DNA from 2 places in the Streptomyces sp. NBC_00377 genome. Region 2 is predicted to be linked to the other one. Evidence: riboswitches for the same ligand, from Rfam matches in the RefSeq annotation. Region 2 holds a riboswitch; the other holds the start of a gene.

Region 1 (4,214 bases), 3.7 Mb from region 2:
TGCGGTAGCCGTCCATCTGAATCGCGCTGTAGTGGACGAAAACATCCGCACCACCGTCGACCGCGATGAAGCCGTACCCCTTCTCCGCGTTGAACCATTTGACGGTGCCCTGAGCCATGCCTAACTCCCCTATTACTGGCCCTTGCACGGACCCACACTTCGCGGATCCGGGTCAGACCTCACCCCCCGGTTGGCTTGGGGGCGTGCGCCGGAACGCGTCGACCGCGGCTGAATGTATCTGTCCAACTGCCGTCTGCAACAGGTCAGTCGGACGAGAATTCCGGACGTACGGGATCCGGAATGTGGCGAGAATTCGCCTGAATTGAGGGCAAGTCGGGCCCCACAAAGGCCGCAAAAGCCACGAAAGAGGCGCACACTTTGGCTGCTTCTTGTCGGGCGCAGGGCGGAAAGAAAAGGCGCCGGAACCGGTGATCGGGACCGGGTTCCCCAACTGTACCGCGCTCAACCACACTGAATTGCCCCCTCCGCTTCTATCGCGGAGAGGGCAATTCGATGAACACTCGGTAATCACTGTTACCGACGGTTACTACCGGTGGGTACTACCAGCGGGTACCGACGGGCGCCGAACGGCCGTCCTTCAGCCGCCAGCGACCGCGGGAATGATGGAGATCCCCGCGCCGTCCGGAGTGGCCGTCTCAAGACCCTGCTCGAAGCGCACGTCGTCGTCGTTCACGTACACGTTGACGAACCGGCGCAGCTTGCCCTGGTCGTCCAGGACCCGGGCGGCGATGCCGGTGTGGTTCTTCTCCAGGTCGGAGATGACCTCGCCCAGGGTCGCCCCCTCGGCCTTCACCTCGGCGGCGCCACCCGTGTAGGTGCGAAGGATGGTGGGGATGCGGACGGTAACGCTCATGGCTTTCGACCTCCGGTCGGGCGGAGCGCCCCCTGAGGGGCGCGGGGCTGTCTGGATCGTGCGGCTGCCGCCGCGCGGGGGCGGCCGGCCCCACGCGCCGCAGACGGACAACGAATCTCTCAGCCGAGACCCGCGTCCCGGAACGACTCCAGGGTCGGGCGGATGGTCGCGGTCAGACCGGTGTCGGCCACCGCGTCCAGCGTCTTCAGACCGTCGCCGGTGTTCAGCACGACGGTGATGAGTGTCGGGTCGAGAAGACCGTTCTCGATCAGCTTGCGCGTCACACCCACCGTCACCCCGCCGGCGGTCTCGGCGAAGATGCCCTCGGTCCGCGCCAGCAGCTTGATCGCGTCGACGATCTGCTCGTCGTTCACGTCCTCCACCGCGCCGCCGGTGCGCCGGGCGATGTCGAGGACGTACGGACCGTCCGCCGGGTTGCCGATGGCCAGCGACTTGGCGATGGTGTTCGGCTTCTGCGGGCGCACCACGTCGTGCCCGGCCTTGTAGGCGACGGAGACCGGGGAGCAGCCCTCGGCCTGCGCACCGAAGATCTTGTACGGCCTGTCCTCGACCAGCCCGAGCTTGATCAGCTCCTGGAGGCCCTTGTCGATCTTCGTCAGCTGGGACCCGGAGGCGATCGGCACGACCAGCTGGTCCGGCAGCCGCCAGCCGAGCTGCTCGCAGATCTCGTACGCCAGCGTCTTGGAGCCCTCGGCGTAGTACGGCCGCAGGTTGACGTTGACGAAGCCCCAGCCCTCGCCCGCCGAGTCGCCGATGAGCTCGGAGCAGAAGCGGTTGACGTCGTCGTAGTTGCCCTCGATGCCGACGAGCTCGCCGCCGTAGATCGCGGCCATGACGACCTTGCCCTGCTCCAGGTCGTGCGGGATGAACACGCAGGACCGGAAGCCGGCCCGGGCGGCTGCCGCGCCGACGGCGCCGGCCAGGTTGCCCGTGGAGGAGCAGGACAGCGTGGTGAAGCCGAACGCGCGGGCGGCCTCGATGGCCTGGGCGACGACGCGGTCCTTGAAGGAGTGCGTCGGGTTGCCGGAGTCGTCCTTGACGAACAGCTTGCCGGCCTCGACGCCCAGCTCGCGGGCGAGGTTGTCGGCCTGCACGAGCTTGGTCCAGCCGGGGTTGATGTTGGGCTTGTCGGCCACATCCGCGGGGACGGGCAGCAGCGGCGCGTAGCGCCAGATGTTCGCGGGTCCCGCCTCGATGCGCTTGCGGAGCTCCTCCGTGTCGTAGGAGGAGAAGTCGTACGCGATCTCGAGCGGGCCGAAACACTCCTCGCAGGCGAAGACCGGGCCGAGAGGCACCCGGTGGCCGCACTCGCGGCAGCTCAACGCGGTGGCCGGACCGAGGTCGGCAGCCGAGGTCGTCGTAGAGTCGGTGGTGCTTGCATCAGTCGTGCTTGCAACAGTCTGCGCAGCCATGTGAGGCGAGGCCCTTTCTCCTCATCTTCCTCACGACGCATCTCGCCGTGAGACGGATTTGGCACCTTCCCGAGCCGGGAGCCCCGCGGAGCGACCACGAAGTGAATCAGTGATCGTCACGAGACCGGCTGGAGGGTTGCCGGGGCTTCATCGGGCCGTATCCCTCTGCCCCTCTGGATGAGCGGTATGAAGTTGTGAACGGGGGGCGACCTCGGACATGCGATGGTCATCCGCGTTGTTCAAGACTGTAACCGAAGGCCAGGACAGTTGAGATAGTCGTCCGAACCGCGAGATGGATCACACGGTCACCCTCCGTGCACCCGGTGTGATCACGACAGTGAGGAGCCGCAGACTGTGCTTCAAGAAACCGAGCGCTGGCTGGCCACCCGCTCCTGGTCCCTGACCGACCGTCCGCTGCACGGGATCCTGGCCGCGAAGCGCGCCACCAACCAGTCGGTGTCCGTCGTCCTGCCCGCGCTGAACGAGGAGGAGACGGTCGGTGACATCGTCGCGATCATCCGGCACGACCTCATGCACCAGGTCCCGCTCGTCGACGAGATAGTCGTCGTCGACTCGGGGTCGACCGACCGTACGTCCCAGGTGGCCGCGGCGGCCGGGGCGCGCGTCGTCCACCGGGACGACATCCTGCCGCGCATACCGGCCGTGCCGGGCAAGGGCGAGGTCCTGTGGCGCTCGCTGCTGGCCACCACCGGGGACATCGTCTGTTTCATCGACGCCGACCTGCGGGAGTTCTCCTCCGACTTCGTCTCGGGGATCGTCGGCCCGCTGCTCACCGACCCCGGGGTGAACCTGGTCAAGGCCATGTACGACCGTCCGCTGGGCGGGGCGGCCGGCCAGGGCGGAAGGGTCACCGAGCTGATGGCCCGCCCGCTGCTCAACATGCACTGGCCGCAGCTGGCCGGGTTCGTGCAGCCGCTCGGCGGCGAGTACGCGGCCCGCCGCAGCCTGCTGGAGCAGTTGCCGTTCCCCGTCGGCTACGGAGTGGAGCTGGGCATGCTGGTCGACGCCCTGCACCTGGTGGGCCTGGACGCCCTCGCCCAGGTCGACGTCGGTGTGCGCAAGCACCGCCACCAGGACGGCCAGGCGCTGGGCCGGATGGCGGCGGCCATCTACCGCACCGCCCAGCTCCGGCTGGCCCGCGGACACCTGATCCGCCCGTCCCTCACCCAGTTCGAACGCAGCTCCGACGGCTTCGAGCCGCGCACCTACTCCGTGGACACCGAGGAACGGCCGCCGATGGCGGAGATCGCGGAGTACGCGACCCGGAAGGTGGCCTAGTTGTGCTGTCCACGGAGGCCGGTGACAGCGATCACTGAAGCGTGCTCCTGAACGAGTGAAGGCCTTGCGGATCCTCGGGCGGCGAGTCAGCCGGGGTGGCCGTCCGACCAGCGCCAGACGCCGGCGGCGTCCTCCTCGCAGGTGAGGTACTCGCCGCCCTTGCCGTAGGTGCTCAGTCCGTGGTGGCGCTGGGCGCAGAACTGGCCGTCGGCGTAGCAGTTGCCCGCCGGGCTGGTGAGCTCGCACCCCTTGCTGCCGCCGCCTGAACCGGAGCCGCCGCTCGTCCCGCCGCCCGTCGTGTCGGTCGCGGTCTTCGTCGGCTTCGGGGTGGCCGTCAGGCTGCCCGCGCAGTTCCGGCCGTCCCGTGGGACGACGAAGGCCACGTCGAAGGAGCTGTTGACGTCGGTGGGGTCGTCTATCTGCTCGCAGATCTTCTCGCCCGCGCTCCACGAGGAGGCCTTCCGCCCGCCGCCGTCGAGCGAGGCGCCCGTGCCCTGGAGGTAGACGACGTAACGGAGTCCGTCCGCCCGGGCGTCGGCCACGGCCTTCCCGACGGCGGTGCCGGAGTGGTCGCCGAGGGTCACGACCGTGGGCGTGGGCGACGCCGC
Region 2 (4,214 bases):
GGCCCTCCTCAGCCCTCCTCGGCCGTCCGCGGCCCCCGCGGCCCTTCGGTGGTCACCTGGTGGACGCCCCCTTGACGGAGGCTCGAGGCGGATCGACACTCGATCCGGGAATCCTAGTGAACGGGTAGGGAAACAATGGGGCGACAGGAGCCGATCGCCGGCCGCGCGCACCGCACGGCGCGGTCGTCGCCCCTTCTCACCTCCCGCCGTCACATCGACCTGAAGCGCGTCGCCAGCGCGATCGGGCCCCAGGGCTGAGCCGGGTCCGTCCCGCGCCGAACCGCACCGGCCGTGTCCCCTGGACGCGGCCGCACCCGGCACGCCTGGACGAGCTCCGCACCTCCCTCTTCGACGTCGCATCCGCCGCGCACGTCCGCCGTGCGTCCCGCCCCCGGGGAGAGTCATGTCCGTCACACCACTGGCCGTCCACCAGTCCGCCCGCCCCGCCCCCGCCTTCCGGGGCCGGATCGGCCGGGACGCGCGCAGCGGCCACTACGCCGTGCCGCGCCGCTACCGCCTCCACCTGGCGGCCGCCGACCCCGACTGTCTGCGCATCGCCGTCACCCACAGCCTCCTGGGTCTGGACCGGGCCTGCCCGGTCACCTTTCTGCCCGCCGTCCCCGACTGCGCCGACGGAGGCCACTCCGCGCTGCGCCCCCTGTACGACGCCAGCGCGCACCGGTACACAGGGCCCGCCCTCGCGCCGGTCCTCAGCGACGACTGGTCCGGGCGCATCGTCAGCAGCCACGGCCCTGACATCGCCCGCGACCTCGCCCGGCACTTCGGCGGCAGCCGCGCCACCCTGTACCCGGGCGGCGCCGAATCGCAGATCGAGGCCGTCGAGCGGATGTGCGCCCAGGGCATCGAGGAGGCCGCACAGCGGGCCGGAGCGGCCGACACCGGGGAGGAGGAGCGCGCCGCAGCGCTCGACACGCTGCTCACCACGCTCGGCGTGCTGGAACGGGGGATCGGCGCCCACGAACACCTGATCAGTGATCAGATCACGGCAGCCGACGTGGAGTTGTGGGTCGCGCTGGTCCAGCTCGACACCGTGCACCGCCATCACCTCGACGCCGCCGTCGTGCACCGGGTCGCCGACCACCCCGCCCTGTGGGCCTACGCGCGCCGTCTGGCCGCCCACCCGGCCTTCGGCTCCCACCTCGACCTGGACGCCATCTCCCGCCGCCACCAAGCCCGTTGCCAGGGCCTGGAAGCCGCCGGCGCCGCTGTCCAGATCCTGGACTGGGCGACCCACGCGGCGGACGGCACGGCGGTCCGACCGCAGCTCGAACGGCCCTGACCCTGTCCATCCACCGGACCGCCGTTGACATTCGTTCGGGTGACTGTCTTACTTACGGCCCAGAACGGTCATGAGCGTCAGCAACAAGCCCTGGCTTGCTGACCGGCAACCCTCGCTCCGCGGTGGGGTGCCCCAGGTGACGACCGGACCGACGTTTCGGTAATGACGTATCGGTAAGCGCGAGTGCCCCTCGGGGGCCGGAACAGAGATGGTGACGGACATGTACGCAGCACATCGGACGGCGGCCCGCCGCCCCCGGGGCTGCGTACGGCCGTACCTCGACATCCTCGTCGCCAACCGCGCCGTCGATCTCCTGCGTGTGAACAGCGCACTGTGTACCGCACCGGGCCGTGCCCGCTGTCGGGGCTGAACCAACCCCCTCGACCGCGCAGCCCCGCCGCCGCGTTCCTGACGAACACCGCCCGAGCGGTGCGCCGTCGTCCGCCCCACCCCGGTCCTCCGTACGCGTCCGTGCGCCGTGCCCTGTTCGCTGCCGCCGAGCGGTCCCCGCCGCCCCGCCGAAGCGCGCACCGCCGCACACGTCCGCCGTGACCCGGGGTGTCCGACTCCCGCCGGAGCCCTTCATGAGTGAACCCCCAGGCGCCGTGACCCTCGCCGAGGCCGCGCCCGCCGTCGACGTCCCGTCGCCGAAGCTCACCGCCCAGCGGGTCCAGCCGCTGCGCCGGCCGGGCCGCTGGATCGCCACCGCGGTGGTCCTGGTCCTGGTGGCGCAGTTCGCCCACGGGCTGGTCTCCAACCCCTTCTACCAGTGGGACCGCTTCGGCTACTGGTTCCTGCGGCCGGCGATCCTCGACGGACTGCTGATCACCCTCGAAGTGGCCGCCTACAGCGCTGTGCTGGGCCTCCTCGGCGGCATCCTGCTCGCCCTCGCCCGGCTCTCCAGGAGCCCGGTGCTGCGGGCGGTCAGCTGGACCTACGTCTGGGCGCTGCGCTCCATCCCGCTGATCGTGGTGCTGCTGTTCCTCTACAACTTCAGCGCCCTCTACCAGACTTTGAGCGTGGGTGTTCCCTTCGGCCCGGCGTTCTTCCGCTTCGACGAGTCGCGGCTGGCCACCGACATGGTGATCGCCGTCATCGGCCTCAGCCTCAACGAGGCGGCCTACGCCGCGGAAGTGGTCCGCGGCGGCATCCTCTCCGTCGACCAGGGCCAGCACGAGGCGGCCGCCGCGCTCGGTCTGCCCAAGCGCTACCAGTTCTGGAAGATCGTCTTCCCGCAGTCCCTGCGCTCGATCACCCCGAACTACGTCAACCAGCTGATCGGCCTGGTCAAGTCCACCTCGCTGGTGTTCTACGTGTCGCTGCTCGACCTGTTCGGGACCGCGCAGACCATGGGGTCCACCTACCCCGGTGACATCGTGCCGCTGCTGCTGGTCGTCACCGTCTGGTACCTGATCCTGACGAGCCTCGTGTCCGTCGTCCAGTTCTACGTCGAGCGGTACTTCGCCCGGGGCGCCACGCGCTCCCTGCCGCCGACGCCGTTGCAGAAGCTGCGGACCGGCCTCGGTGATCTGCGGGCCCGCATCCGCCGGGAGGCCGCCGTATGACCACCGAGACCGTGCGGAGCGCCGAGCAGGCCGGGGTCGTGCCCGCCGCCGTCGAGGTGCACGACGTGCACAAGTGGTACGGCGCCCACCGGGTCCTGGAGGGGGTGAACCTGACCGTGCGGCCCGGCGAGGTCACCGTCGTCCTCGGCCCGTCCGGCTCCGGGAAGTCCACCCTGCTGCGGGTCATCAACCACCTGGAGAAGCCCGAGATCGGCTACGTCAGCGTCAACGGGGAGCCGATCGGCGTCCGACGGCACCGCGACCGGCTGAGGGAGCTGAGCGAGCGGGCCATCCTGACCCAGCGCAGCCGGATCGGCTTCGTCTTCCAGAACTTCAACCTCTTCCCGCACCTGACCGTGCTGGACAACGTCGCCGCCGCGCCGGTCGCCACCGGCAAACTCGCCAAGCCGCAGGCCCTGGAGCTGGCCCGCGAACTGCTCGGCCGGGTCGGTCTCGCCGACAGGGCCGCCGCCTATCCCAGGCAGTTGTCCGGTGGGCAGCAGCAGCGGGTCGCCATCGCCCGCGCCCTCGCGCTGCGCCCCGGCGTCATCCTCTTCGACGAGCCGACCTCCGCACTCGACCCCGAACTCGTCGGCGAGGTCCTCGCCGTCATCAAGGACCTGGCGACCAGCGGCACCACCCTCGTCATCGTCACCCACGAGGTCGGCTTCGCCCGCGAGGTCGCCGACAAGGTCGTCTTCATCGACGGCGGCAGGATCATCGAGCAGGGTCCGCCCTCCGAGGTCCTCGACCGACCGCAGCACGAGCGGACACGGGACTTCCTCAGCAAGGTGCTCTGACACCGAAGCCCACCACGACTTCCCCCCACGCCCACCCTCTCACCCGGTCACACCAGTCACGTCACACCAGTCACAAAGGACGGCCATGTCTGCCCACTTCACCCGACGCAGCCTGATTCGCGGCATCACCGCGGCGACCGCGGTCGCCACCCTCGCCACCGGGCTCGCCGCCTGCGGTGGTGACAGCGAGGCGGCCACCACGACCGACAGCGCCGCCGGCAGCGTGACCATCGGCCGCGTGTCCAACGGCGCCGCCGAGGAGACCACCCTGAAGGTCTCCGAGGTGAAGTCCATCAGCGCCGAACTGCCCGCCGCCCTCAGGAAGAACGGCAGGCTGAACATCGGCATCGGCGCGCTGCCCTCGGGTTTCGCCCCGCTGGCGTACGTCGGCGACGACCAGAAGACCCTCACCGGTGCGGAGCCCGACCTCGGCCGCCTGGTGGCCGCGGTCCTCGGCCTGACGCCCGAGACGAAGAACTTCACCTGGGAGAACCTCTTCGTCGGCATCGACAGCGGGAAGGTCGACGTCGCCTTCTCCAACGTCACCGA

Evidence for each region. A riboswitch is a leader RNA that binds a small molecule or an ion and turns the genes downstream of it on or off. The one in region 2 is predicted to bind S-adenosylmethionine.
Region 1: it holds a riboswitch for S-adenosylmethionine, as region 2 does, so the genes downstream of both, thrC (threonine synthase) here and OHS71_RS06130 (amino acid ABC transporter permease) in region 2, are expected to answer to the same signal.

Annotation. Positions count from the first base shown of each region.
Region 1 covers NZ_CP107958.1:5,049,303-5,053,516, reverse strand. The annotation lists gene OHS71_RS22740 (cold-shock protein) at 1-118, opposite strand, end outside; gene OHS71_RS22735 (MoaD/ThiS family protein) at 599-874, opposite strand; gene thrC (threonine synthase) at 994-2,307, opposite strand; SAM riboswitch class I at 2,326-2,491, opposite strand; gene OHS71_RS22725 (glucosyl-3-phosphoglycerate synthase) at 2,662-3,606, shown strand; gene OHS71_RS22720 (hypothetical protein) at 3,693-4,214, opposite strand, start outside.
Region 2 covers NZ_CP107958.1:1,385,021-1,389,234, reverse strand. The annotation lists gene OHS71_RS06140 (putative leader peptide) at 136-258, shown strand; gene OHS71_RS06135 (glutathione S-transferase C-terminal domain-containing protein) at 404-1,300, shown strand; SAM riboswitch class IV at 1,367-1,486, shown strand; gene OHS71_RS06130 (amino acid ABC transporter permease) at 1,885-2,865, shown strand; gene OHS71_RS06125 (amino acid ABC transporter ATP-binding protein) at 2,862-3,665, shown strand; gene OHS71_RS06120 (transporter substrate-binding domain-containing protein) at 3,751-4,214, shown strand, end outside.